3 regions of the Zafaria sp. Z1313 genome follow, and region 1 is predicted to be linked to each of the others. Evidence: riboswitches for the same ligand, from Rfam matches in the RefSeq annotation. Region 1 holds a riboswitch; each other region holds the start of a gene.

Region 1 (9,295 bases):
ACGCCGTCGTCTCCTCGTAGCCGCGGGTCTTCAGCCCGCAGTCCGGGTTGATCCACAGCTGGCCCGCCGGGACGCTCGCGAGCGCGGTCTCGATGAGGCCCGTGACCTCCTCGACGGAGGGAACGCGCGGGGAGTGGATGTCGTACACGCCCGGGCCGATCCCGCGGGAGTAGCCGAAGCCGGCCAGGTCGGCGACGACCTCCATGCGGGAGCGGGCGGCCTCGATGCTCGTCACGTCGGCGTTCAGGCCGTCGATCCCGCGGATGACCTCCCCGAACTCCGAGTAGCAGAGGTGCGTGTGGATCTGGGTGTCCGGGCGGACGCCCGAGGTGGCGAGGCGGAACGCGCCGACGGACCACGCGAGGTAGTCCTCCTGGTCCGCGGCGCGCAGCGGGAGCAGCTCGCGCAGTGCCGGCTCGTCGACCTGGATGATCGCGGTGCCGGCGGACTCGAGGTCGGCGATCTCGTCGCGCAGGGCCAGGGCCACCTGGTTCGCCGTCTCGCGCAGCGGCTGGTCGTCGCGGACGAACGACCACGCGAGGATCGTCACGGGACCGGTCAGCATGCCCTTGAGCGGCTTCGCGGTGAGCGACTGCGCGTAGCTCGTCCACGGCACCGTGAACGCCTCGGGGCGGGAGACGTCGCCCCAGAGGATCGACGGCCGAGTACAGCGCGATCCGTAGGACTGCACCCAGCCATGGGTCGTCGCCGCGAAGCCGTCGAAGTTCTCCGCGAAGTACTGCACCATGTCGTTGCGCTCCGGCTCCCCGTGGACGAGCACGTCGAGCCCGAGCTCCTCCTGCAGCGCCACGACGCGGGCGATCTCGGCCCGCAGGAAGCCGTCGTAGGCGGCCTCGTCGATCCGCCCGGCGCGGACGTCGGCGCGCGCCTTGCGCACCTCGCCCGTCTGCGGGAAGGAACCGATCGTGGTGGTCGGCAACACGGGCAGGCCGAGCCGGCGGCGCTGCGCCTCGGCCCGTTCCTCGGCGGGTGCGCGCTCCACGTCGGCGGCGGTCAGCGCCGATGTCCGGGACCGCACCTCCTCACGGCGCACGCCCTCGAACGCGGCGCGGGAGGCGATCGCGGCCGACGCCTCGGCGATCTCGCGCTCCACGCCGGCGGGCCCGGAGGCCAGGCCCGCGGCGAGGGTCCGCACCTCGGCGACCTTCTGGTCCGCGAACGCGAGCCAGGACGGCAGGTGCGCGGGCAGGGACTCCTCGGCGAAGACGTCGTGCGGGACGTGGAAGAGCGAGGTCGACGTCGCGACGGAGGCCCCGCCCGCCGCGCCCGAGAGCTCCTCGAGCAGGGTCAGGGACGCCGCGAGATCGTTGCGCCACACGTTGCGCCCGTCGACGATCCCGGCGACGAAGCGCGTGCCGCCCAGCGCGGCCAGCTCGGCCCCGGCCGGCCGCGCCCCGCGGACGAGGTCGGCGTGCACCGCCTCGACGCCCGCCTCGGCGAGCACGCGCAGGGCGCGCCCCGGCGCCTGCGGGTCCCCTGCCGTGCCGTAGCCCGTGGTGACGAACAGCGCGGGCCGGGCCCCGGCGTCGTCCGCGGCCAGCGCGCGGTAGGCGCGCTCGAGCGCCCCTCCCGGAACGGCGAGGGCGCCGCCGCGGTCGGTCGAGAGCGCCGGCTCGTCGAGCTGGACCCACTCGGCGCCGGCAGCGGCGAGGCCGGCGAGGATCCCGCGGTAGGCGGCCACGGCGTCGTCGAGCCGGTCCAGGGGGTCGAAGCCCTCCGGCGCGCCGTCCTCCGGCTTGGACAGCAGGAGGTAGGTCACGGGGCCCACGAGGACCGGGCGCAGCACGGAACCGGCGGCCGCGTGGCGCGCGATGGTCGAGCTCAGGCGGTGGGCGAGCGGCGCGAACGCGGTGTCCGGTCCGATCTCGGGGACGAGGTAGTGGTAGTTCGTGTCGAACCACTTGGTCAGCTCGAGCGGTGCCCGCTCGGCGTCGCCCCGGGCCAGGGTGAAGTAGCCGGCCGTGTCCACCGAACCGTCGGAGGCGGCGAGGTCGGCGAAGCGGCGCGGCAGGGCGCCGAGGGCCGCGGTCGTGTCGAGGACCTGGTCGTAGAGGGCGAAGTCGGCCGGGATCGAGGAGTCCTGCGCGTCCAGGCCGAGCTCGACGAGCCGCGCGACGGTGTCCTCCTGCAGCCGTTCGGCGGCCGCGTCCAGCCCGGCCTCGTCGAGGCGGCCGGCCCAATGGGCCTCGACGGCCTTCTTGAGCTCGCGGGCGGGGCCGATGCGGGGGTAGCCGAGGATGGTGGCTTCGGGGAAGCGGGGGGTGGTGGTCATGGTGTCCTCCTGGGTGGGGTTGGGTCAGAGTGCGGGGGCGAGGGCCCGGCCGGCGCCGGCGAGCCCGAGCTCGTGGACGACGTCAAGCGAGCCGAGGGGGTCGTTGAAGGTGTACAGGTGTAGTCCGGGGGCCCCGTCGTCGAACGCGGCGCGGGCGAGGGCGGCGGCCGCCTGGACGCCGATCGCACGCCGCTCGGCGTCGCTCCGGGCCCCCTCGAGGCGGGACAGCAGGGCCGCGTCGGGTGCGACGCCGGCGAGCGCGGAGAGGCGCAGGAGGCGCCGCACGCTGTTGACCGGCATGATGCCCGGCACGATCGGGATCGTCACGCCCGCGGCCCGGGCGGCCGCGACGAGCCCCGCGTACTGCGCGGGCTCGAAGTAGATCTGCGTGATCGCGAAGTTCGCCCCGGAGCGCTCCTTGGACAGGAGCACCTCGACGTCGTGCTGGAACGAGGGCGACTCGGGGTGGCGCGTGGGGTAGGCGGCGACGCCGATGGCCAGGCGGCCGGCCGCGAGCGTCGCGGAGCGGCGGTCCTCGACCTGCCGGATGAGCTCCACGAGGTAGCGGGCGAACGGCAGCTCGCCGCGGTCCCCGCCCGGATCGGCGGGCAGGTCCCCGCGCAGGGCCAGGACGCCGCGGACGCCGAGCCCCACGAGCCGGCTGACGAGCGCGTCGAGCGAGGCCCGCGTCTCCCCGACGCACGTCAAGTGGGCCAGGGGCCGCAGCCGTGTGTTCTCGATCAGGTGGGTGATGAGCTCGACCGAGGCGGCGCGGCGCTCGGCGGTGCCGTTGTACGTCACCGAGACGTAGTCGGGGGCCGTGGCGCGCAGCGCCTCGACGGCCTCCAGGACCGTCTCGCGGCTCGCGGCGTCCCGCGGCGGGTAGAGCTCGTAGGACAACGACGGCGGACTGGCCGTCAGGGGTTCGGACATGGTTCCTCCTCGCGGTATGCAAGGGAGTGCACCGCGGCTCCCGGCGGACGGCCGGGACGTGGATGCGTCTCCATCGCTTCTGGCGGTAGCACCGTTCCGGGACTCCGGGTGGTTGCTGCGGCGTCGTCGATCCAGATCTCTCGGCCGCTCTTGATGGGTTGGTGCATTCATCTAAGGCACACGGTGCCCCGGGCGGCAAGCACGGCCGCGGCGGGCGCTTCACAGTCCCGCATGTGTCCGGATGTGACGACCCGGCCCGCGCGGGCCGGGCCGTCGGCGCGTCATCCCCGGCGGATCCGGGTCACATGACGCGCGTGTGACGGGGAGCGTGGGGGAAGTAGTCTGTGGGGCATGGCTAAGCGAACTCCGGCGGAGCACGTCGAACTCATCAGGAACGGATACGTCTTCGAGGGCCCCTCCATGGGCCTCGGCGCCGCGGTCGTGGACGGCGCGGTCCACCCCGAGGCGCAGGTCCGCCTGCCGCTCGGGATGATGAACCGGCACGGCCTCGTGGCCGGGGCGACCGGCACGGGCAAGACCATCACCCTGCAGGTCATGGCCGAGCAGCTCAGCGAGAACGGGGTCCCCGTGTTCCTCGCGGATGTGAAAGGGGACCTCACGGGCCTGTCCACCCCCGGTGCCGGCGGCGAGAAGCTCCTGGCCCGCACGGCGGGCGTGGGCATGGACTGGTCGCCCGCGGACTTCCCGGTGGAGTACTACGCGCTCGGCGGCGACGGCACCGGCGTGCCGGTGCGCGCCACGGTCTCGGCGTTCGGGCCGCTGCTCCTGTCCCGCGTCATGGACCTGAACGAGACCCAGGAGTCGAGCCTCCAGCTCGTCTTCCACTACGCGGACCAGAAGGAGCTGGAGCTCTACGACCTCAAGGACCTCCGCGCCGTCGTCCAGCACTTGACCTCGGATGCGGGCAAGGCGGAGCTGGCCGAGCTCGGCGGGCTCTCCAAGGCCACGGCGGGCGTGATCCTGCGCGAGCTCGTCACGCTCGAGGCCCAGGGCCTGGACCGCTTCTTCGGCGAGCCCGAGTTCGACACGGCGGAGCTGCTGCGCACGGCCCCCGACGGCCGCGGCGTGATCTCCTGCCTCGAGCTGCCGACGCTCCTGCAGAAGCCGCTCGTGTTCTCCACCTTCCTCATGTGGCTCCTCGCGGACCTCTTCGCCGAGCTCCCGGAGGTCGGCGATCCGGAGAAGCCCAAGCTCGTCTTCTTCCTCGACGAGGCCCACTTGCTCTTCCGCGGCGCGTCCAAGGCCTTCCTCGAATCCATCACGACGACGGTGCGCCTGATCCGGTCCAAGGGCGTGGGCGTGTTCTTCGTGACGCAGACGCCGAAGGACGTCCCGGCCGACGTCCTGGGCCAGCTCGCGAACCGCGTGCAGCACGCCTTGCGCGCCTTCACGCCGGACGACGCCAAGGCCCTCAAGGCGACCGTCTCGACGTTCCCCGTGAGCGACTACGACCTCAGCGCGGCGCTCACGCAGGCGGGCACGGGCGAGGCGATCGTGACGGTCATGAACGAGAAGGGCGCACCGACCCCGGTCGCGTGGACGCGGATGTGGTCCCCGCGCTCCACGATGGGCGCGTCGGAGGCCTCCGTCGTCGAGCGCGTCGTCGCGGAGTCGGCCCTCCTGCAGGTCTACGGCACGCCCGTGGACCGCGAGTCGGCCTTCGAGAAGCTCAAGGGCGCGGCCGGGACCCCTGGTACGACGCCGGAGCCCTCCTCACCGGCCACCGGCGGCTCGGTCGCGGGGCACGTCCCGGGACGCGGGCAGAGCCAGGCGGACATCGACGCCGAGGCCCGGCGCATCGAGGAGGAGATCCTGGGCCGTCCCAGCACGCTGCCGCCGACGACGCCAGGCCGGGCCCCGTCGTCGTCCCCGAAGCCTGCTCCCGCCCCTGCCCCGGCGCCCTCCCGGGTCCCGGAACAGAACCCCGTCATGGACTTCGCGCTGCAGGCCGCCGGGGCCCTCGGCAAGGAGTTCATGCGCGGCATGTTCGGCACCAAGCGCCGCCGCCGGTAACGTGGAGGTGTGAATTCCGGATCCCCCCTCGTCAAGGTCGTCGCCGCATGGCTCTCGGCCGTGATGATCGTGGCCGTCGGCGTCGGGGTCGCCATCACGCAGGTCAACCAGCGCGTGTTCGGCCCGCAGCGGGTCGTCATGGACTACTTCGGGCACCTGCAGGCCGGCGAGGGCGCACTCGCGCTCGGGATGCTCGGCACCGGCTCGCCGGACGGCAACGCCCTGCTCGTGGACGGCGACGGGCTCCGCGCCGCGACGTCCGCGATCGAGGACTTCGAGGTCGAATCGCTCGAGCGCGCCGCGGGCGGCGACGCGACCGTGACCACGGCCTACTCCGTGGACGGCCGGCGCTACCAGACGCAGTTCCGCCTCGAGCACGCCGGGACGGAATGGCTCTTCTTCGACCGGTGGCGGCTCGTCTCCCCCGGCCCCCAGGTCCTGCGCGTCACCGCCGACACCACCAATGAGTTCACGGTCAACGGCCTCGCCTCCCCGCTCGCCGACGGCGCCCAGGACCTCCCCGTCCTGCTGCCCGCCGTCGTCACCGCCAGCTACGAGGAGAAGTACTTCGAGGCCGCGGAGGAACGCCGGATCGTGAACTCGCCGTCGGGCGTGCGGACGCCCCTCGGCCTCGTCACGCGCCCCACGCAGGCGCTCACGGACGACATCTCGGCCGAGCTCAAGGCCTATCTGGACCGCTGCGCCGAGCAGCAGGTGCTCAAGCCGGCGGCCTGCCCGCTCAGCTACGACACGAACGCGCGCGTCGAGGCCTCCACGATCAACTGGGACATCGTGGGCTATCCCAAGGTCGAGGTCGCGGCGCACGAGGGCGGCTGGGTGCTGAACCCGCTCGAGGTCGGCACGCGCATCACGCTCGTCGAGCAGGACCTCATGACGGGCCTCAAGGAGGAGCGCAGCGTGGAGGCCGGCTTCGGCTTCACGGCGTCGTTGTCCGTGGGGACTGATTCCCTGCGGGTCGTCCCGCAGCCGGTCGACCAGTAGCCGGTCGCCCCTCGGCCGATCCGTCCACGGGGGACGTCCCCGCGGGACCGGGCCCCGGCGTCGTCCGCATCCTCCGGCGCACCAGGACGAGCGCCCAGATCCCGGCGACGAGCGCGATCCCGCCGCCGACGCCGACGGACCAGCGCGCCCCGAACGCCTCCCCGACCCACCCCACGAGCGGAGCCCCGATGGGCGTCCCGCCCTGGATGACGGCCATGTAGAGGGCCAGGACGCGCCCCCGGAACCGCGGCTCGACCGAGAGCTGGATCGAGGTGTTGCAGCTGTTGAGGAACGTCAGCGAGGCCAGGCCGACCGGGATCAGCAGGGCGGCGTACCACCAGAACGAAGGCATGAGGCTCGCGGCGATCGTGAAGACGCCGAAGAGGACCGCCCCGCCGAGCAGGTAGCGCAGGCGGAAGCGTCCGCGGCGGGCCGCCCACAGGGCCCCGGCCAGGGTGCCGACGGCCATCACGGTGCCGAGCAGGCCGTAGGCCTCGGGTCCCTCGCGGAACACTTCCGTGGCCATCATGGCGTTGGTGAGCTGGAAGTTCAGTCCGAACGTGCCGATGATGCCCGCGAGGACGAGGATCATCACGAGGTCGGGGCGGCCCTTGACGTAGCGGACGCCCTCGAGGATCTGGTGCCGTCCCCGCGGTGCCCGGGCCGAAGGGCGCAGCGCCGCGACGTCCATGCGGCCGATCGCGAGCAGGACCGCTGCGAAGCTCGCGGCGTTGACGAGGAACGCGGGGGCCGTGCCGATCCAGGCGATGACGAGTCCCGCGACGCCGGGGCCGGCCAGACGGGCGAGGTTGAAGGAGGCGCTGTTGAGGGCGACGGCGTTGGGCAGCTGGCCCGCGTCGACCACTTCGGAGACGAACGCCTGGCGGGCCGGGGCGTCGAACGCGCTGGCCAGGCCGAGGGCCGTGGCGATGGCGTAGACGTGCCAGAGCTCCGCCGTGCCCGTGAGCACGAGCAGGCCCAGGACCAGGGCGCACAGGCCCATCGCCGTCTGGGTAGCCATGAGCAACCGGCGCTTGTCGTGCCGGTCGGCGATGAGCCCGGCGTAGGGGCCGAGCAGGAGGATGGGCAGGAACTGCAGGCCGGTCGTGATGCCGACGGCGGTCCCGGAGTGGTCCGTCAGGACCGTGAGCACGAGCCAGTCCTGGGCGACGCGCTGCATCCACGTGCCGATGTTGGAGACCAGGGCACCCGTGGCCCAGAGGCGGTAGTTGGGCACGGCGAGGGAGCTGAACATGCTGCTCACTGGGCGCTCATCCCCTGCAGGAGCGCGGCGGCGCGGGCCAGGACGGCGCGGTCCCCGTCGTCGAGCTCGTCGACGCGCCGGTGCAGCCAGGCGGTGCGCTGTCGGCGCGCCCGGTCGAGCACCTCACGGCCGGCCTCGGTGAGGGCGGCGAGGACCTGCCGGCCGTCCTCGGGATGGGCATGCCGTTCGATGAAGCCGTCGGCCTCGAGGAGCTTGATGATGCGGGTCATCGAGGGGGCCTGCACGCGTTCGCGGGCGGCGAGGGCGCCCGGGGTGGCGGGGCCGCGTTCGAGGGCAGCGAGGACGGAGTAGCGGCCCGCCGTGAGCAGATCGCCGCTCGCCTCGATGCGCAGGCGCCGGGACGTGCGCATCACGGCGATGCGCAGTGCGACGGCGAGGTCCTCCCCCGCGGGTCCGTCGCCCGGGTCTGGGATGGGGTTCCTGCTGGATTCCGTGCGGGAGTCGGAGTTCCCCCCGTCGGGTGTGGGATCTGGTGTCGTGCCTGAAGTCATGTCGGGCCTGGTTTCGTTCGTGGTTCGCGCGTCTGGTTTCGGGCTTCACTAGTTACTTAGCAATGCTAATCATATGCCCGCCTGGTGCTCCCGCGCCATGACGGCACTCACTCCGGCGCGAAGGGCTGGGCCCGGTCCCGGGCCGGGGCGGGGGGGGTGTCAAGTTTTCCGTGTAAGGGACCGGTCGGTGATCCGCTCTACCGGGTGGTCAGATCGGGAGTCGGTTGGGGAATTGGACGGCGAAGGCGTTCAGGGCCTGGTGCCATCCCTGGGTGCCGGTTCCGAGCTCGCCTCCGCGGGTGGTCTCGATGTTCCGGATCCCCAGGTAGACCAGCTTGAGCGCCGCGTCGTCGGAGGGGAACGAGCCCCTGGTCTTGGTGATCTTCCGGAGCTGGTAGTTGATCGATTCGATCTGGTTCGTGGTGTAGATGACCTTGCGTATCTCGGGTGTGAACGCCAGGAACGGGGTGAAGTCCTCCCACGCGTTCCTCCACGCCAGCACCGCCCCGGGGGCCTTGGCCTGCCAGGCCTCGGCGAAGGCCTCCATGGCCAGCTCCGCGGCCTGCACGGTCGGAGCCGTGTAGATCGGACGCATGTCCTTGGCCATCGCCTTGCGGTCCCCGTAGGAGGCGTAGCGCATCGCCGAGCGCAGCAGGTGCACCACGCACGTCTGGACCACGGTCTGCGGGTAGATGCTGTTCACCGCCGCCGGCAGGCCGCTCAGCCCGTCGCAACACAGGACCAGGATGTCCGTGGCGCCGCGATTGCGGATCTCGGTGAGCACGTTGGCCCAGAACTTCGCCCCCTCCGAAGCGCCCAGCCACAGGCCCAGGACCTGCTTGCGGCCCTCGACGTCCACGCCCACGGCGATGTGGCAGGCCCTGTTCGCCACGACCCCGCCGTCACGGATCTTCAGCCAGATCGCGTCGATGTAGACGATCGGATACACCGCTTCCAGCGGCCGGTTCTGCCATTGGGCGACCTCGTCGGCGATGACGTCGGTGACCCGGGAGATCGTCGCGGCGGAGACCTTGGCCCCGTAGATCTCCTCGAGGTGGGCCCCGATGTCGCGGGTGCTCATCCCACGGGCGTAGAGCGAGAGGATCATGTCCTCGACCTTGCCCAGCCGGCGGGACCGCTTGGGCACAATGACCGGCGCGAAGGAGCCGTTCCGATCCCGTGGCACGGTGATCTGCACCGGCCCCTGCAGGGTCTGCACGTTCTTGGTGGTCTTGCCGTTGCGCGAGTTTCCCGTCC
Region 2 (9,295 bases), on a different contig from region 1:
ACGGCGCCGTGTTGAGCACCAGGGTCTCCGGCCAGACGAACGCGTTGGGCACCAGGATCAGGCCGGCCCCGGGTTCAGGCGGATCGATCCCGTCGCAGCCCCGGATAACCTCGAGCCCGCTGGGCGTGCGGACGACGGACGGATGCAGCGTCTTGAACACGTCGCCGATGCCGCCGCGGGCCATCTGGGCCAGCCTCCAGTCGATGTCCTCGAGCAGCAGCGAGCGCAGCCGGGGCCACCAGCGCCGGACAGCCAGCTCCCAATACCACTGGAGTGCTCCGACGGCACGATCGACTGCGGTGTCGACGTCCTCGGCGAGTTCCTCGAGGACGCCACGGGCCCCGGTGTCTTCCTGCCGCCGGAGCAGGGCCGTCAGGTCCCGTTCCCACACGGAGGCCGGGACGGCGGCGACGGCCGTGAGCCCGTCGTGGAAGGTGTCCTGGCGTTCCGGCGTCGGGGTGAGCGAATCGGCCATGAAGCCTGAACGGGGAACGAGTGCGGCGAGGACGCGCAGGTGCCCTTGTGAGGCCGGGTCGTCCGCCGCCGCGAGCGCGCGCCGCGTGCACTCGATCCAGGGGCGGTGGATGGCGGTTCCCTGCTGGAGGGCGCGCAAGCTGGTCACCGTCTCCCACAGGGGAGAGGCCTCGAACCGGATCCGCGTCAGGTCCTCGCTCGTGAGCTTGATGTGCATGGATTCAGCGTATTCCCGGCCGGAACGCCTGACGAGGATTCGGCCAGGACCGAATCGTGGAGCGGGCCGGGCGTCCGGCGGACGCTGGGTCCATGACCACCTTCAGCAGCTCCCGTTGTTCCCCTGTCCCCGTCCATCACGGTGCGGCCGTCGGTCCGGCGACGCCCAGCGGCGGGTCCTCCGCGGTCCCGCGTCCCGAGGGCGGGGCGCGCCGCCCGGCACACGCCGTGGACCGCTTCGGCGCGGTCGCCCGCCTCGTTGCGGCCGTGGTCCGGTTCTACCGGGTCAACGCCGTCCGGGCTGCCGCCATAGAATCCGAGCACCTGCGCCTGCGCGAGGACGGCCTCCGCCGGTTCACCGAGGCCTCCGGCGGGCGGCTCTGAGTCCGCGATCGGCGGATCAGCGCTGCTTGAGGGCCTTCCGGCGCTTGCGCCGCTGGGCGCGGAGCGCGATCAGGCGGGCCGCGCCGGCCATCGCCACGACGATGCCGCCGGCGACGGACGCCGCGACCACCGTCAGGCCCATGCTGACCGTGCCCTCCCAGGCGAAGAAACGCAGCGGCGCCGTCGTCTGGTTCTGCGCGACGAAGATGATGAGCAGCACCAGCAGGACGAGCGCGATGATCGTCGTGGCCCAGATCATGCCCGTGCGCGTCGTCGTCTTGGCGTCGAAGTCGTCGTCCTCGCCGGAGCCGTGCGGATCACGCTCGGCGGGCGGAATGACCTGCGTCGTCTCGGCGTCGTCCACGGGGCGGGTGGCTTCGAGGGCCCCGCTGCCGTCGGCGCCCGGAGTGCCGAGCGTGTCGAAGGGCGCGCCGTCGACCGCGTCGGGGTGCTTGTCCGGGTGGAGCGCGTCGTCGGATCCGGGGTGGGGATTGCTCACGGTGAACCTCGCTTCTGAAGTGTCGTCCGTTCCGAACCTACACCAGCGGGCACCCGCTCCTGCCGCTACCGCCCGGAGCGGCAGATCGCGTCGATCTCCGGAATGCACGGCTCGTTCTGCAGGCTCGTCGTGTCGCCGAGGTCCGTGCCCTCGAACAGCTGCGTGAGCAGCCGGCGCATGATCTTCCCCGAACGGGTCTTCGGCACGTCGGGCACGAACACGATGTCCCGCGGCTTGGCGATCGGCCCGATCTGCTCCGCCACGTGCGCCCGCAGTTCGCGGACGACGGCGGCGCGCGCCTCCTCGCGCCCGTCTCCCGCACCGCCCGGGGCGGGCCGCTCCCCGGAGCCGGGCTCCGGCGTCGTACCCCCTCCCGGGATGAGCGACTTGTCCCGCGGGACCACGAACGCCGTGGCCGCGTGCCCCGTCGTCGGATCCGCCGTCGGGCAGACGCCCGCCTCGACGACGGCCGGGTGGGAGACCAGCGCCGACTCGATCTCGATCGTCGACAGCAGGTGCCCCGAGACGTTCAGCGCGTCGTCGGTGCGGCCCAGGATCCAGGTGTCGCCATCGTCGTCGAACCGCGCGCCGTCCCCGGCCAGGAACCAGCCCTGCTCCGCGTATTGTTCCCAGTAGGAGGTGTAGTAGCGCTCGGGATTGCCCCACACGGTCCGGGCCATGGCCGGCCCGGTGCGCGTGAGCACGATGTTCCCCTGCCGGCCGGGCGCGGTGCGGGTGCCGGATTCGTCCACGATGTCCGTCGCGACGCCGGGCAGCGCGCGCGTGGCGGAACCCGGCTTGAACGCGGCGTCCGTGGGCCGGGGGGAGAGCACCGTGGCGCCGGACTCAGACTGCCACCACGTGTCCACCATGGGGATCCCCGCGTCCGGATCCCCGGCGGCCAGCGCATCGCGGCCCACCTGCGTGCGCAGCCAGCGCCACGCCTCCGGGTTCACCGCCTCGCCCACCGTCCCGGCCAGGCGGATCGAGGACAGGTCGTGGTGGGCCGGGATGCCGTCCGGGAACCAGCCCATGAGCGAGCGCACCAGGGTCGGCGCTGTGTAGTAGCTCGTCACCCCGTAGCGCTCGATGATCTCGAAGTGCCGGCCCGGGTGCGGCGCGTTCGGCACGCCCTCGTAGATCACCTGCGTGACCCCGTTGGACAGCGGACCGTAGAGCTCGTAGGTGTGCGCCGTGACCCAGGCCAGGTCCGCCGTGCACCAGTGGACGTCCTCCGCCCGGCGCTCCGGGTCCGGATGGGAGAACAGGAACTCGTGGCTCCACGACGCCTGGACGAGGTAGCCGCCCGTGGTGTGCACGAGGCCCTTCGGCTTCCCCGTGGTGCCGGAGGTGTACATGATGAACAGCGGGGTCTCGGCGTCGAAGGCCTCCGCGGCGTGGGTGCGGGGCTGGGCGTCGACGACGTCGTGCCACCACAGGTCCCGGCCCTCGGTCCAGTCGATCTCCAGGCCCGTGCGGTTCACGACCAGGACGTGCTCGATGTTGTTCTCGCCCGCGACGGCGGCGTCCGCGTTGGCCTTGACCGGCACGGCGGCGCCCCGGCGGTACTGCCCGTCCGTGGTGACGAGGAGCTTGGCGCCCGTGTCCTCGACGCGGAAGCGCAGCGCCTCGGCCGAGAAACCGCCGAAGACGAGCGAGTGGACGGCCCCGATCCGGGCGCACGCGAGCGTGATCACGACGGTCTCGACGAGCACGGGCAGGTAGATCACCACGCGGTCGCCCTTCGCGATGCCGAGCGACGTCAGGGCGTTCGCGGCCTGGGCGACGAGTTCCGCCAGCTCGCGGTACGTCACGGTGCGGCGGTCGCCGGGTTCGCCCTCGAAGTGCAGGGCGACCTTGTCCCCGCGGCCGGCCGCGACGTGCCGGTCGGCGCAGTTCACGGCCGCGTTGAGCTTGCCGCCGTCGAACCAGCGCAGCTCCGGGCCGCGGCGCTTCGCGGCGTCCGTGCCCGTGGAGGAGTGGACCGTGTGCCAGGGCTCGGCCCACTCGAGCCGGTGGGCGGCCTGTTCCCAGAAGGCGAGGCGTTGGGCCTCGGTCCACGCGTGTTCGGCCGCCTCCGCGTCCGTCCGGGCGGGCGGGATGGCGGGCAGGGCCGGGGCAGGGGCGGCGGCTGTGGCGGTGGTCGCGGACGAGGTCATGATCATCTCCATCGGTTCTGGCGGTGGCGTAGGCGCGGGTTCGGGTGCCGCGGTGGGAAAGGTTCCCGGTTCTCGCGGGCCGGCCCCGGCGTGTCGCGCCGACACGCCGGGATTTAGCCGGCCCGGGCCGCTGGACGTGGGAAGTTTCCGAGGGCGTCAGGCCCAGCGGGCGACGGCCTTGCGCTCCGCGATGCCCAGCAGCGCGTCGGTGGCCTTGCCGATCACGGCGAGCAGGATGATGGCCAGCAGGAGCCGGTCGGTGCGCCCGTTGTTCTGCGAGTCCGTGAGCAGGAAGCCCAGCCCCATGGAGGAGGCGATGAGCTCCGCCGCCACGAGGAACAGCCAGGCCTGCGCCAGGGCCAGCCGCAGGCCGGAGAAGATCGCGGGCACCACGGCCGGTAGCTGCACGGTGGTCAGCAGGCGAAGCCCCTTGAGGCCGAACGCGCGGGCGGCCTCGACGAGGTTCTTGTCCACGTGCCGCAGGGCCAGGTAGATCGTGGTGAAGATCGGGAAGAACGCGCCGATCGCGATGAGCGTGACCTTCGAGTCCTCGCCGATCTTCAGCCACAGGATCAACAGAGGCACCCAGGCCAGGGACGGCACGGCGCGGAACGCCCCGATCGTGGGTCCCAGGAGCGCGTCGGCCCGCCGCGAGAGCCCGACGAGCGAGCCGACGGCCAGGCCCAGCGCGGCGCCGATGCCGAAGCCCAGCAGGACGCGCTGCACGGAGATGCCGATGTGCGTCCACAGCTCGCCGCGCTCGGCCAGGTCCACGCCGGCCGAGAGCACGGACAACGGGGCCGGCAGGCGGTTCTCGCTCACCCAGCCGAGCGTGCTCGACGCCTGCCACAGCGCCAGCAGGAGCAGCGGGACGACGGCGCCGAGCAGCACGCGCCGCCCGCGCCGCTTCCCGCCGGCCGTGCCACGCCGCGGGCCGGAACTCCCGGTGCCGGCGGATCCCCCGGCCGTGCCGCGGGCGATCGCCTCCTCGGCGACGGCGCTCGTGTTGGGGCCGAACGCCATCACGCCTCCTTGATGGTGGAGGCGTCGGCCTTCCCGGCGAAGGACGCCTCGACGATGCTCGCGATGGCCTCGTCGACGTCGGCCTGGGTCTTGACGTCGCCCGTGTCCACGAGGGTCGGGGCGATCGCCGTGAGGACGGTGACCTGGGCCTCGCCGGGTACGGGGTCGACGTCGAGGTTGGAGCGCTCGAGGATGACCTTGTCCGCGACGGCCTGGTCCAGCCCGGCGACGCCGGCGAGGATGGAGGCCGTCTCCTCCGGGTTCTCGGCGGCCCATCCGCGGGCCTTCTCGTAGGCGTCGACGACGGCCTGCGCGAGCTCGGGGGAGGCCTCCAGGAACTCCTCGGTGGCGTTGAGGAATCCGTAGGTGTTGAAGTCGAGGTTGCGGTAGAGCAGCGTCGCGCCGGCCTCCTCGGCCCCCGCCATGATCGGGTCGAGCCCGGCCCACGCGTCCACGGAGCCGTTCTCGAGGGCGGCGCGTCCGTCGGCGTGCTGCAGGTTCTGCACCGTGACGTCGTTGATGGACAGCCCGGCCTCCTCGAGCGCCTGGACGAGGAAGAAGTAGGGGTCGGTGCCCTTGGTGGCGGCGATCTGCTTGCCCTTGAGCTCCTCCACGGAGGTGATGGGCGATCCGGAGGGGACGACGAGCGCGGCCCATTCCGGCTGCGAGTAGAGGCTGACGACCTTGATCGGCGAACCGTTGGCGCGGGCCAGGAGGGCGGCGGAGCCTGCGGTCGAGCCGACGTCGACCGCGCCGGCGCGCAGCGCCTCGTTGGCCTTGTTCGAGCCGGCGGACTGGATCCAGTTCACGGTGACGCCGCGGTCGGCGAGCGTGGCTTCCAGCCAGCCCTTCTCCTTGATGACCAGGCTCAGCGGGTTGTAGGTGGCGAAGTCGATGTTCAGGGTGGTGGCGCCGGATCCCGCGGCGTCGCCGGCGGCCGTGGCGGCCCCGGCCTGCCCGGATCCCTCGCCGGCGCAGGCGGCGAGCAGGACGGCGGCGGCGCCGGCGGTGCCGAGGCCCAGGAGGCGGCGGCGGGACAGGTGGGCGGAAGCGGTGCGGGTCATGGAACGGTCCTTTGCTGTGGTGGTGATGGCGGGCGGCGTCCAGGGAACGACGCCGGGGCCCGGCTTCCCGGGGCCGCCCGGCTCGGGCGCGGCGCGGGGCCGGAAGTCGTGCGGGTGTGGTTCAGCGGCGGTGCGGGTCGACGCCGAGCGTCTCCAGGAGGGAGGAGCGCAGCGCGGCGAGCTCGGCCGAGGCGCGGTCCCGCGGGCGCTCGCCGGGGACCTCGAGGACCTGGGCGATTCCCGCTCCCTGGCCGCTCCCGGTGGGGCCGAGCACCAGGATCCGGTCGGCCAGCTGGAGGGCCTCGTCGACGTCGTGGGTGACGAGCAGGACGGTGGCCGGGTGGGCGCGGTGGATGTCCAGGAGCAGGTCCTGCATCTTGAGCCGGGTCAGGGCGTCGAGGGCGCCGAACGGCTCGTCGAGGAGCAGGACGCCGGGGCGGCGGGCGAGCGCGCGGGCCAGCGAGGTGCGCTGCGCCATGCCCCCGGAGATCTCGCGCGGACGGTGGCCGGCGTAGGGTCCGAGCTCGACGAGCTCGAGCAGTTCGTCGACGCGCTGGGCGGCCTCCGCCTTCGACGTGCCGCGCGGCAGCCCGAGCTCGACGTTGGCGCGGACCGACTGCCACGGCAGGAGCCGGGGTTCCTGGAAGGCGACGGCGGTGCGCTCGTCGAGGCCGTTGACCGGCTCCGTGCCGATCGCCACGCGCCCGGAGGTGGGAGCGTCGAGCCCGGCGACGGCGCGCAGCAGGGTCGACTTGCCGCAGCCGGAGGGGCCGAGGATCGCCAGGACCTCGCCCGCGGCGACCTCGAAGTCGATGCCGGCCAGGACCGTGCGCGCGGAGTCGCCGGAGCCGAACGAGCGGGTGAGGGCCTCGAAGGCGACGGGCAGCGCGGCCCCGGCGGCGGTCCGAGGCGTCCCGGGGCGTCCGGTCGGGCCCGGGGACTCCGGCGCCACAAGGCGTGCGGGCCCGGCGGTCGTGGGGGCGGGTGCAGCGGTCATGATCATCTCCATCGGTCCTGGCGGTAGCACCGGTCCCGGTCGGGGTGGTTGCTGCGGCGTCGTCGAGCCAGATCTCTCGGCCGCTCTGGATGGTTGCCCTTCCAGTGAACGTCACATGACGGCGGCGCGGCAAAGAATGGCGTCTTCGTTGCGAATTGTTTCGCGGGGTCCGTCCGAGGAGGTCGGTCGGTGAAGAATCCGCGTTGTTTGGCGGTTTCCCCGCCCTGATGTTCGATCCGTTCGCCGTGCTCGGCGCCCCGGGCGGGCCGGTCCGGAGGCCGTCGCGTTCGCGTCCGGGCCGCGATCGTGTCCAGAATGGACGCAACAAACCATCCAGAGCGGCCGAGAGATCTGGCTCCGTGACGCCGCAGCAACCCCTTCCCGGGAACGGGAGGAAGGTGCTACCGCCAGGACCGATGGAGATCGCCATGACTTCTTTGCCCGGGACCACCGACGCCTTCGACACCGTCCACGTCGCCGAGGGCCTGCCCGTCGACGAATCCGCGCCGCAACCGCGCCACCTGCTCAAGCTCACGCCGGGCGTCCCCGTGGGGGAGGCCTACGAGGAGCTCGCGGCGCAGTTCCGCCCCGTGTTCGCGGAGATCGCCGCGGGAGCCGCCCAGCGGGACGCCCAGCGCATCCTGCCATTCGAGCAGGTGGGCTGGCTCAACCGGGCCCGCTTCGGCGCCTTGCGCGTCCCGCGGGAGCACGGCGGCCACGGGGCCTCGCTGACGGACACGTTCCGCCTGCTGATCGAGCTCGCGGAGGCCGACTCCCAGGTCGCGCACCTGCTGCGCGCGCACATCGGCTTCACCGAGCTCGTCCTGAAGCATCCCGACGAGGCCGTGAGGGAGCGCTGGTTCGCGCGCTTCACGGCCGGCCAGCTCGTCGGCAACGCCTACACCGAGCGCGGCGGCAACCCCCTCGGCGGGCACAACACCGTCTTCGCCGAGGCCGGCGAGGGGCGGCTGCGGATCAGCGGGAAGAAGTACTACTGCACCGGAACGATCTTCGCCGACTGGGTCGCCGTCGCCGCCTCGCATCCGTCCGCGGAGGGGCGGCACGTCGGGATCGTCTCGACCCAGCACTCGGGCGTGAAGATCTTCGACGACTGGGACGGCTTCGGCCAGCAGCTCACGGGCACCGGCTCGACCCACTTCGAGGACGTCCCCGTCGACACCCTGCTCGGCCCCGAGGACCTGGCCGCCCACCCCGAGTCCGCCGTGTTCCAGCTGGTCCTGCTCGCCGTCCAGGCCGGCATCTGCCGCGCCGCGCTCGCCGACGCCCGCTCGGCCGTGCAGGCCCGCACGCGCGCGTTCAGCACGGGGACGGGCGTGCCGCCGCGGCGGGAGCCGCAGGTCCTGCAGGTGATCGGGGAGATCTCGGCGAACGCTTTCGCCGTGGACTCCGTCGTCGTCGCCGCCGTCCAGGAGGTCGAGGCCGTCCTCGCCGATCCGGGGCTGCGCCCCGAGGAGCGCTTCGCGGTCTGCGAGCTCGTCGCGGATCGGGCCCAGACCGTGGTCCAGCCGATCGTCCTGTCCTCGGCGTCCAAGCTCTTCGACGGGCTCGGCGCGTCCTCGACGGCCGCCGGCTGCAACCTGGACCGGCACTGGCGCAACGCCCGGACCATCGCCACCCACAATCCCGCCATCTACAAGGCCCGCATCGTCGGGGACTACGAGGTCAACGGCACCGCGCCGGCGTGGTTCGAGTCCGTCGGCGACGTCCCGGTCCGCTACGCGTAGGACGCCGCATGCCACCGTCAGCGCCGCCCGCGGCCCTCCGCGCCGCCCCGTCGGCGCCCCCGTCCGCAGAACCCGTCCCGTCCGGCACCGCCGGGACGGACCCGTCCAGGAGGACCCCATGAGCATTCCGCAACGCCGACACGTCCGCTTCAACGCCTTCGACATGAACTGCGTGGGCCACCAGTCCCCGGGCCTGTGGCGCCACCCGCAGGACCGCTCGGCCGAGTACAACACCCTGCGCTACTGGGCAGACCTCGCCAAGACCCTGGAGAAGGGCCTCTTCGACGGTGTGTTCATCGCGGACGTCCTGGGCACCTACGACGTCTACGGGGCCTCGGACGAGGCGGCGCTGCGGCAGGGCACGCAGGTCCCCGTCAACGACCCGTTCCTGCTGGTCTCCGCGATGGCCCTCGTCACCGAGCACCTCGGCTTCGGCGTCACCGCGGGCACCGCCTACGAGCACCCGTACCCGTTCTCCCGCCGGCTCGCGACACTGGACCACCTCACGGGCGGCCGCGTGGGATGGAACGTCGTCACCGGCTACCTGCCCTCGGCCGCGCGCAACATGGGCCAGGAGGACCAGCTCGAGCACGATGCCCGCTACGACCACGCGGACGAGTACCTCGAGGTCGTCTACAAGCTGCTCGAGGGCTCGTGGGAGGACGACGCCGTGGTCCGCGACCGCGCGGCGGGCGTCTTCACGGATCCCTCCAAGGTCCATCCGATCCGGCACG
Region 3 (9,295 bases), on a different contig from region 1:
GTCGAGCGCCGCGGCGATGGAGACGCAGAAGAACGCGACGCCGTGGGCGAAGTTGCTGGTCCCGTCGATGGGATCCACGATCCACTCCACGCGGCCCCTCCCGCGGTGCCCGCCCTCCTCGCCGAGGATCCGGCTGTCCGGCTCGGCGGAGAGCACATGCTCCGCGATCGCCTCCTCCGACGCCTTGTCGTAGACGGTCACGAGGTCGTGGTGGTTGCTCTTCTGGGTGATCGCGAGCTCGGAGCGGAAGGCCCCGCGGAGCATCGGGCCGACCGCGCGCGCGGCGTCCTCGGCGATCGAGCGGAGTCGGGCGGAGCGCTGGGCGGGGGTCTCGTTGGGATCCACGGTCCCAGCCTATCGGTGCGCGGGCCCGGCGGGACCGCCGCCCGGGCCGGGTTCCCGCGGCCGTCATCTTCGACACATTCATTGATTGCGGCAAGCAACCATGCCTATGGTTGTCCTAGGCAATCAAACTCCGTTCCCCGCGTCCCGGGCCGACCCCGGGGCGCCGCTTGCGCAAGGACCCCCCCGTGGCACTGAATACAGAGACCGCCCTCAAGCTCGTGGAGAGCATCCAGTCCTTCCACCAGGTGCTCAAGTGCGTCAGCCATGCGGGCCTGCGCCCCGGCCAGCCGGGGCTCGGCCCGCTCGCCGTGCTGGAGCGCATCGAGCGCTCCGAGCCGGCCCGGGCGGTCGACGTCGCGAAGGGCCTCGGCATCGGCCCCGCGGCGCTGAGCCGCCACGTCGCCGAGCTCGAGTCCTCCGCCCTCGTCCTGCGCGGCCCCGACCCCGACGACGCCCGCGCCCAGCTCCTGCGGCTCAGCGACGCCGGCCGGGACGCCGTCGCGGCGGCCCGCGACCGCCGCGTGGAGGTCCTCGTGCGCCTCCTTGACGGCTGGGACGAGGCGCGCGCCCTCGACGCGACGGGCCTGCTCGACGACCTCGCCCTGCACTTGCGCGACGGGCTGCGGACCTCCCGGGAGGAGCAGGCATGAGCCCCGAGGACTTCCGTGGGGACCCCGCCCGCCGCCCCGGCACGTCCCGGGGGAACGACGCCGATGCCGCCCCGGGCGCCGAACCCTCCCGGGAAGCGGGGAGCCCGGGCGGTCTCTTCGGCGACACGGCGATTCCGCACCCCGACGCGGGCACGCAGGGCCTGATCACCGCGGCGACCCCGATCGTCCCGCCGGCGCCGGACGCCCCACCCCGGCCGGGCTCCGCGCCCGAGCCGGGCCCCGGCGTCGTCCGTCCCGAGCCCGTCGCGGACGTGCCGCAGATGACCAGGCAGGAGGTCCTGCGCTCCATCACGGGCGTGCTCGCGAGCTTTTTCGCGGCCATGCTCGCGGCGACGATCGTCTCGATCGCCCTGCCGACGATCATGGCCGACCTCGGTGGCTCCCAGACCGACTTCGCCTGGACGATCACCGCGGCGCTGCTCGCCAACGCGGCCTCCACGCCGATCTGGGGCAAGCTCGCCGACCTCTTCGACAAGAAGCTGCTCACGCAGATCGGCATCGCCGTGTTCGTCATCGGCTCGCTCCTGGCCGGATTCGCCCTCAACATCCCCATGCTCATGGCCTCCCGCGTCGTCCAGGGCCTCGGCATGGGCGGACTGACCGCGATGGGCATGGCCGTCATCGGCTCCGTCATCCCGCCGCGGGAACGCGGCCGCTACTCCGGCTACTTCGGCGCCGTCATGGCTGTCGCGACCGCGGGCGGGCCGCTGCTCGGCGGCTTCATCGTGGACACCCCGCTCGGATGGCGCTGGACGTTCTGGATCGGCATCCCGCTCGCGCTCGTGTCCATGGTGCTGATCCACAAGACCCTGCACCTCGTCCACGTGCCGCGGAAGGTCTACATCGACTGGGCGGGATCGCTCCTCGTCACCGCGGCCGTGGCCACGCTGCTGATCTGGGTCTCGTTCGTCGGCCAGGAGGGCGGCTTCGCGTGGGCCTCGTGGCAGACGGCCGTGATGGTCGGCGGCTCGCTCGTGCTCACCGCCGTGCTGCTGTTCGTCGAAGGGCGGGTCCCCGATCCCGTGATCCCGCTGAAGATCATCAGCCAGCGCACCACCGCCCTGGCCATCCTCGCCTCCATCGCGATCGGCGTCGGCATGTTCGGCACGGGCGCGTTCCTCGGCCAGTACTTCCAGCTCGCCGTCGGCGCCACCCCGACCATGGCGGGCGTCTACACGATGCCGATGATCCTCGGAAACCTCATCGGCTCCGTGGTCTCCGGGCAGCTGATCAGCCGCTTTGGGCGCTGGAAGGTCTTCCTGGTCATCGGCTCCCTCGCCAACGTCGCCGGGCTCGGGATGCTCGGCCTCATGGACGCCTCCACGCCGTTCTGGTACCTCGCCGCGGGCATGGTGCTCAACGGGCTCGGCATGGGCATGATGCTGCAGAACCTGGTCCTCGCCGTGCAGAACACCGTGAAGGTCACCCAGATCGGCACGGCGAGCTCTTCCGTGGCGTTCTTCCGCTCCGTCGGCGGCGCCGCCGGGGTCGCCGTGCTGGGCGCCGTCCTCTCGGAGCAGGTCGCGTCCCGCGGCCCAGGCGCCCTCGGCGAGGCGACCGCCGTCGTCTTCCTGATCTCCGCGGCCGTGGCCCTCGCCGCGTTCCTCTGCGTGGTCTTCATCAAGGAGGTCCCGCTGCGGCGCTCGGTGTAGGGCCTGCGTGCCATGATGGATCCGCGCCGCAGCAACCGCACCCCCACGGCAAGGAGGCCACAGTGGACGCCCCGAGCAATGAGTCCCCCGCCGACGAGTTCCCCGCCCAGGAGTCCCGCGCGGACGGAGCGAGCCCGGCGGACCTGATCGACGTCGACGCCCTGCTCGGCCCGGAGGAGCTCGCCCTGCGCGCCGAGGTCCGCGGCTTCGTGGACGAGGCCGTCCGGCCGCACATCGGCACGTGGTACGACTCCGCCCGCTTCCCGGCCGAGCTCGTGCCCGAGCTCGGGCGCCGCGGCCTGCTCGGCATGCACCTGGAGGGCTACGGCTGCGCGGGCCGCAGCGCGGTCGAGTACGGGATCGCGGCCGCCGAGCTCGAGGCCGGGGACTCCGGGATCCGCACGTTCGTCTCCGTCCAGGGCTCGCTGGCCATGACGGCCATCCACCGCTTCGGCTCCGAGGAGCAGAAGAGGCGCTGGCTGCCGGGCATGGCGGCGGGGGAGCTCATCGGCTGCTTCGCGCTGACCGAGCCGGACTCGGGCTCCGACCCCGGATCGATGCGCACGACCGCCCGCCGGGACGCCTCCGGCGACTGGGTGCTCAACGGCGCCAAGCGGTGGATCGGGCTCGCGAACCTCGCCGACGTCGCCGTCGTCTGGGCGCGGAGCGACGACGGCATCCGCGGCTTCCTGGTTCCCGGCCGGACCCCGGGCTTCACGGCCACCCCGATCGAGGGCAAGCTCTCGATGCGGGCCTCGGTGCAGTGCGGGATCGAGCTCGAGGACGTGCGCCTGCCCGCCGACGCGGTGCTGCCCGGGGCGCTGGGGCTCAAGGGCCCGTTCACGTGCCTGAACGAGGCCCGCTACGGGATCGCCTGGGGGGCCATGGGCGCGGCGCGGGACAGCTTCGAGGCCGCGCTGGACTACGCGCAACGGCGGATGCAGTTCGGGCGGCCGCTCGCCGCCTACCAGTTGACGCAGGCCAAGCTCGTGGACATGGCGCTCGAGATCAACAAGGGCTTCCTCCTGGCGCTGCATCTGGGGCGCATGAAGGACGCGGGCACGCTCTCGCCGCAGCAGATCAGCGTCGGCAAGCTCAACAACTGCCGCGAGGCCATCGCGATCGCCCGCGAGGCGCGCACGATCCTCGGCGGCAACGGGATCACGCTCGAGCACTCGCCGCTGCGCCACGCCAACAACCTCGAGTCGGTGCGCACCTACGAGGGCACCGACGAAGTGCACCTGCTCATCCTCGGCCAGCGGCTCACGGGCCACGCGGCGTTCCGCTAGGGCGGGGTCAGGACTCGTCGAGCTGTTCCGGCTGGTTGCCGAGGAGGAAGTGGCGGCCCGTGACTTCGCGCGGGGTGATCTCCACCCACGTGTCCTTGAGGGTCTGGACCCAGGGGCGGACGCCGGCGGCGCGGGCGAGCTCGATCTCCGCCTCGGTCTCCAGGACCCGGGCCGTGCCGCGGACGACGACGGACCAGGCCTGGTCGCTCAGGATGCCGTCCGACTCGAACGCGACCGTCGGGTTGATGGTGAGCCCGGCCAGCTTGTTCCCGGGGGCCGTGCGGAAGTAGAGCTTCCCCTCGTGGGCCGCGTGGTTGACCGGGACGATGTCCACGTTGCCCGCGACGCTGAGCGCGATCCGGCCATGGTGGGTGCGTCCCAGCAGCGTCCAGCACTGCTCGGTGTCCAGGATCATGACGGGCTGGCCGTCCTCGTGTTCAAACATCATGCCGCCCATTGTTCTACAGAATGTAGAAGAATGCGAGGGGTTTTCGGTGCCCGTTTCCGCCGCCGCGCGGTGACGGCCCCACGGCCGCGTGCGTGAAAGACTGGGGCCATGGCAGCACCGAACACCGTGAAGCACGCCCGCCACCTGGGGGTCCGCCTTGAAGACGGATGGCACGCGTTCCGCGAGCGAGGCGGCCGGAGCCGCGGACTCGTGGCCACCGTCCTGCCCTTCCGCGGCTACGGCGTCAGCGGGGCCGACGGCTGGGTGCGGGTCTTCGCACGTATCGTCCTGGCCCGGCCCGGCGCGTTCACGAACGGCCTGCCCAAGTCCAAGGTCGTCTCCGACGGCGTCCGCGGCTGGAGGAACTTCATCTCCCCGCCCATCCCGCACGCCGAGGTCGTCGCGGAGATCGGCGGGCGGACCTTCCGCGTCGACGCCGACCGCGGAGGCGTCCTCGACGTCAAGATCACGGTGGACCTGGCGCCCGGCTGGCACGCGGTGACCCTGCGCAGCGAGTCCTCGGAACCCGCGGACGTGTCCGTGTTCGTCGTCGACCGCTCGATCGACTTCGGGGTCGTCTCCGACATCGACGACACCGTCGTCGTCACCGCCCTCCCGCGCCCGCTGCTGGCCGCGTGGAACTCCTTTGTGCTCAGCGAGCACGCGCGCGTCGCGACGCCCGGCATGGCCGTGATGATGGAGCGGCTCATGCGCACCCGCCCGGGATCCCCGGTGCTCTACCTCTCGACGGGCGCCTGGAACGTGGCCCCGACCCTCACCCGCTTCCTCTCCCGCAACCTCTACCCGGCCGGAGCGCTCCTGCTGACGGACTGGGGGCCGACCGAGGGGCGCTGGTTCCGCTCGGGGCAGCAGCACAAGGTGGACCAGCTGCGCCGCCTGGCTGCCCAGTTCCCGCACATCAGCTGGCTCCTGGTCGGCGACGACGGACAGCACGATCCGGAGATCTACGCCGAGTTCGCCCGCCGCCACCCCGGGCAGGTGCGGGCGATCGCGATCCGCCAGCTCACGCCGTCGGAAGCCGTCCTGGCCGGCGGCCGCTCGATGGGCACCATGGACTCCACCCCGGGGACGCCGTGGGTGTACGCGCCGGACGGTGCCGGGATCTGCGAGGGCCTCGAGCGGCTGGGGCTGCTGGAACCCGAACGTGTCGCGGGGCCGCCCACCTCGGCGATGCCCGTCCTGCCGCGGAAGACGCCGTGAGCGGGCGCCGCCTGAGCGTCGGCGTGCCGATGCGGTGGGGCGACATGGACGCCTACGGCCACATCAACAACGTCAACCTGGTCCGCATGATGGAGGAGGCGCGGATCGCGGCCTTCGGCGTGCCGGGCGGGACGGGCAAGCCCGGCGCCGAGCCCGTCGTCGAGCTGTTCTCCACCGTTCCGGCCGACACGCAGACGCTCGTCGTCGAGCACCGGGTCCGCTACGTGGCCCCGCTGGACTACCGCAACGTCCCGGCCCGGGTCGACGTCTGGATCAGCTCGGTCAAGCCCGCCTCGTTCGACATCGCCTACGAGTTCCACGATCCCGTCGACGGCGGCGTCTGCGTGCGCGCGATCACGACCCTGGCGTTCTTCTCCACTGCGGAACAGCGACTGCTGCGCATCCCGGCCGAGCACCGCGAGGCGCTCGCCGGGTTCCTTGGAGAGCCGCTGTTCCGCTGAGGGCGGCTCAGGCCCCGCTGTGCAGCAGGCCCGCCGTGACCTCGACGAACCGCAGGCCGAGTTCCGGATCGTGCTCCAGATCGCACGGGGCCAGCTCGTCGCTGGAGAGGCTGAAGTAGCGGCGGCCGGCCCCGACGCCGGGGTCCTCCGGGACGCCGAGGATCCGGGCCGCCTCGTTCCAGGCGCAATGCCACCACAGCGTCTCGAACGGCTCGGAAGCCCAGCGCACGCGGTGGTCGAGCCGTTGGCCGGCCAGGTTCAGGAGCCGGACGATCTCGGCCACGTCATGGGCCGTGTAGCGTGCGACCTTCAGACCGGCCGTCATCACGGCCACCCGGAAACCGGGAAGGAACGCCGTGACGTGGGCCGGTTGCCACGCGGTGGGGTCCTTCCGGGCGCGGGCCAGGCGGAGCGGGTAGATGTCGTGTCCGTCGCGGTAGCTGCGACAGCTGCCGTCGGGTGCGTTCATGAAGGTGTGCCTTCCGTTGCTCTTGCCCGGAGCGGTATTGCACCGGACCGCTTCGTCATCCGAACCACCCGTGAAGCATGGGGTTGGTGCGCGGCCGGGTCGGAGCCCTGCGTGTGGCCGCATCTCGTGAAGCTGCCTCCATCCTAGCGGCCCGGTGCGACGCTTCGGCAAGCAACGCACCGGACCGCACCGGACCGGGACGGTCAGCCCTGGCGCGCCTTGAGCCGCGGATTGGCCTTGTTGATGACGAACGTGCGGCCGCGGCGGCGCACCACTTGCGCGCCGGGCTGCTACTTGAGGGCGCGGAGCGAGTTGCGGACCTTCATGGGGTTCCTCCTGGGATCGTGCTGCCGTTCTCGGACGGAGCGCCGTGCGGCGCCCCGGTGGTCCCGGCGCGGGACAGCTCCGCGTCGGTGAGTTCGCAGGCGGCGAGGGCCGCGGCGGCCTCCTCGGCGGCACCGGCCATGTCCGGGCCGGTCATCAGGAGCCGGGTCCCGGCCGCCCGCCGGCCCCACGTGCCGAGGTGCTCCATCCAGACGCGGGGTCCGATCCCGGTCACGCCGAGCCGCGCGGTCGGGGAGTCGGCGAGCCAGACGTCGCCGCGCAGCCAGGCGACGCCTTCGGCGATCCGGGGCAGGGTCGCGCGGAAGCGGTTCGCCTGCAGAGGCCGCCCGGCGCGGAGCTCCACCGTGCCGAAGGGTCCCCGGGAGCCAGGCGTGGGCGGCTCCGTGCCCGGCCCGAGTTCGGCGTGGAGCAGGCGGGCCCGTGGGGGCGATCTCGGCGATGAGCTGCATGCCTGGACGAACCCCGCCCCACCGGACTGGCAGCCCGCGGAGCCGCCGCCGAGGAGGTGGGCGAAGAGGCCCTCGACGAGGAGCACCTCGCGGCACTGCGCGAACGCCTCGATCAGGAACTCGCCGGCCGTGCGGTCGTCGGCGGGCAGGCTGCTGAGCCCGGATTCCCAGAGCGTGTGGCGGTCCCAGAGCTGGTCCTCGACGGATGCGGGGTCCACGGCCAGGGCGAGCGCCCGGGGATGTCCGTGCGGCATAGTACCCGTTCGCCTTCGAGCAGGTCGTGCACCACGACGACCGCGTCGGGGTGGTCGGCGCGGAGGCGGGTGAGCGCCTGGTCGCGGCAGTGGAAGTCGAGGGAGGAGAGGAGATGGAGGCTCACGCGGCCAGTCTATTGAGAATCATTCTCAAGATGCAAGCCGCCTGGAGTCCGTCCGGGACGCCGTCCGGGGCGGGGGCGTTTGCATTGACGGGATTCGTGGGATTGGGTGGACAAAAGGCAACCGCCGGCCCGCGGCCGGCCCGAAGGAGTGTGTCCTCAGCATGAGCGTTTCCCCCGCCCCGCGTCCGCAGCGCCCCCAGACCGTCCTCGAGGTCCTCGCCACCGAGCGGCTCTCCGAGCACATGGTGCGCTTGACCCTCGGCGGCGAGGGCTTCGCCGGCTACCAGGACAAGGACGCCACGGACAAGTACGTCAAGCTGCTCTTCGCCGATCCCGCGCTCGGCCTCGAGCCCCCGTACGACCTCGACGAGCTCCGCTCCCGGCTGGAGCCCGAGCAGATGCCCGTGCGCCGCACCTACACCGTCCGCTCCGTCGACCCGGACGCCGGGACGCTGCAGATCGACTTCGTCGTCCACGGGGACGAGGGCATCGCCGGTCCGTGGGCGGCCGCCGCGCAGCCCGGCGACAAGCTCTGCTTCAACGGCCCGGGTGGGATGTACTCCCCGGACCCGGCGGCCGGTTGGCACCTGTTGGCCGGAGACGAGTCGGCCCTGCCCGCGATCGCCTCCGCGCTCGAGGCCATGGGGCCGGACGCCCGCGGCATCGCCTACCTCGAGGTGGCCTCTGCCGCCGACGAGCTCGAGCTCTCCGCCCCGGCGGGCATCGAGCTGCGCTGGCTGCACCGCGGCGGCACGTTCAGCCCCGAGACGACGCGGCTGGCCGCGGCCGTCATGGCGGGGCAGTGGCTCGACGGCGACGTCCAGGTCTTCGGGCACGGCGAGCGGGAGATGATCAAGGCCCTGCGCCGCTACCTCGCGGACGAGCGCGGGGTCCCGCGCCAGCGGATGTCGCTCTCCGCCTACTGGGCCCACGGCCGCGCGGAGGACACCTTCCAGGCCGAGAAGCGCGAGCCGATCGGGCAGATCTTCCCGGAGTAGGCGCCTATCCGGGCAGCTGAGCCGCCCAGCAGTGGAACAGCGCGTAGGCGCGGTACGGGCTCCAGGCGTGCGAGCGCTCCTCGGCCGCGCGCGCATCGACGCGTCCCAGGGCCCGGCGGAGGACGAGGTCCCCGGGCGTGAACGCGTCGGGGTCGAAGCCGGCCCGCACGGCCAGGTAGTCCGCGGTCCACGGGCCGATCCCGCGCAGGCCGAGCAGTTCCGCGCGGGCCAGCGGGAACCCGGGGCCGCCGCGGGGATCCAGGCCCGCTACCGGCATCGCCGCGGCGAGGGCCGCCATCGCCGCGTGCAGGGTCAGGGCCCGCTGCCCCGTGATGCCGACGGCGGTGTGCAAGTGCCCGGGGTCCGTCTCCGCCAGCTCGGCCGCGTCCGGGAAGATCCGCAGCCCGCCGGGCCCGTCGCGGCCGAAGGCCTGCACGAGCCGGCCCGAGAACGTCCGGCACGCGGCGAGCGAGACCTGCTGGCCCAGGATCGTCGTCGCGAGCGCTTCGACGGGATCGAGGAACCCCACGCGGCGCAGCGAGGGCCGGGCCGCGACGAGCGGGGCCAG

The links. Region 1 has a riboswitch for S-adenosylmethionine ahead of ACQ3I4_RS04775 (methylenetetrahydrofolate reductase). Riboswitches for the same ligand answer to the same signal wherever they lie in the genome.
Region 2: it holds a riboswitch for S-adenosylmethionine, as region 1 does, so the genes downstream of both, ACQ3I4_RS09925 (ABC transporter ATP-binding protein) here and ACQ3I4_RS04775 (methylenetetrahydrofolate reductase) in region 1, are expected to answer to the same signal.
Region 3: it holds a riboswitch for S-adenosylmethionine, as region 1 does, so the genes downstream of both, ACQ3I4_RS15005 (hypothetical protein) here and ACQ3I4_RS04775 (methylenetetrahydrofolate reductase) in region 1, are expected to answer to the same signal.

Annotation. Positions count from the first base shown of each region.
Region 1 covers NZ_JBNWUK010000003.1:299-9,593, reverse strand. The annotation lists gene metE (5-methyltetrahydropteroyltriglutamate--homocysteine S-methyltransferase) at 1-2,293, opposite strand, end outside; gene ACQ3I4_RS04775 (methylenetetrahydrofolate reductase) at 2,318-3,226, opposite strand; SAM riboswitch class I at 3,294-3,386, opposite strand; gene ACQ3I4_RS04770 (helicase HerA-like domain-containing protein) at 3,578-5,260, shown strand; gene ACQ3I4_RS04765 (hypothetical protein) at 5,270-6,262, shown strand; gene ACQ3I4_RS04760 (MFS transporter) at 6,198-7,517, opposite strand; gene ACQ3I4_RS04755 (MarR family winged helix-turn-helix transcriptional regulator) at 7,523-8,038, opposite strand; gene ACQ3I4_RS04750 (IS256 family transposase) at 8,247-9,295, opposite strand, start outside.
Region 2 covers NZ_JBNWUK010000008.1:90,811-100,105, forward strand. The annotation lists gene ACQ3I4_RS09895 (ArsR/SmtB family transcription factor) at 1-691, opposite strand, end outside; gene ACQ3I4_RS09900 (hypothetical protein) at 784-1,074, shown strand; gene ACQ3I4_RS09905 (lipopolysaccharide assembly protein LapA domain-containing protein) at 1,091-1,573, opposite strand; gene ACQ3I4_RS09910 (acetate--CoA ligase) at 1,639-3,732, opposite strand; gene ACQ3I4_RS09915 (ABC transporter permease) at 3,889-4,755, opposite strand; gene ACQ3I4_RS09920 (aliphatic sulfonate ABC transporter substrate-binding protein) at 4,755-5,819, opposite strand; gene ACQ3I4_RS09925 (ABC transporter ATP-binding protein) at 5,941-6,816, opposite strand; SAM riboswitch class I at 6,822-6,912, opposite strand; SAM riboswitch class I at 7,143-7,239, shown strand; gene ACQ3I4_RS09930 (acyl-CoA dehydrogenase family protein) at 7,245-8,561, shown strand; gene ACQ3I4_RS09935 (LLM class flavin-dependent oxidoreductase) at 8,680-9,295, shown strand, end outside.
Region 3 covers NZ_JBNWUK010000022.1:24,278-33,572, reverse strand. The annotation lists gene ACQ3I4_RS15040 (inositol monophosphatase family protein) at 1-345, opposite strand, end outside; gene ACQ3I4_RS15035 (MarR family winged helix-turn-helix transcriptional regulator) at 531-995, shown strand; gene ACQ3I4_RS15030 (MDR family MFS transporter) at 992-2,668, shown strand; gene ACQ3I4_RS15025 (acyl-CoA dehydrogenase family protein) at 2,812-3,957, shown strand; gene ACQ3I4_RS15020 (pyridoxamine 5'-phosphate oxidase family protein) at 3,965-4,405, opposite strand; gene ACQ3I4_RS15015 (App1 family protein) at 4,514-5,626, shown strand; gene ACQ3I4_RS15010 (acyl-CoA thioesterase) at 5,623-6,087, shown strand; gene ACQ3I4_RS15005 (hypothetical protein) at 6,095-6,556, opposite strand; SAM riboswitch class IV at 6,570-6,688, opposite strand; partial or broken gene ykgO (type B 50S ribosomal protein L36) at 6,760-6,882, opposite strand; gene ACQ3I4_RS14995 (GTP-binding protein) at 6,879-7,604, opposite strand; gene ACQ3I4_RS14990 (siderophore-interacting protein) at 7,891-8,727, shown strand; gene ACQ3I4_RS14985 (DNA-3-methyladenine glycosylase 2) at 8,732-9,295, opposite strand, start outside.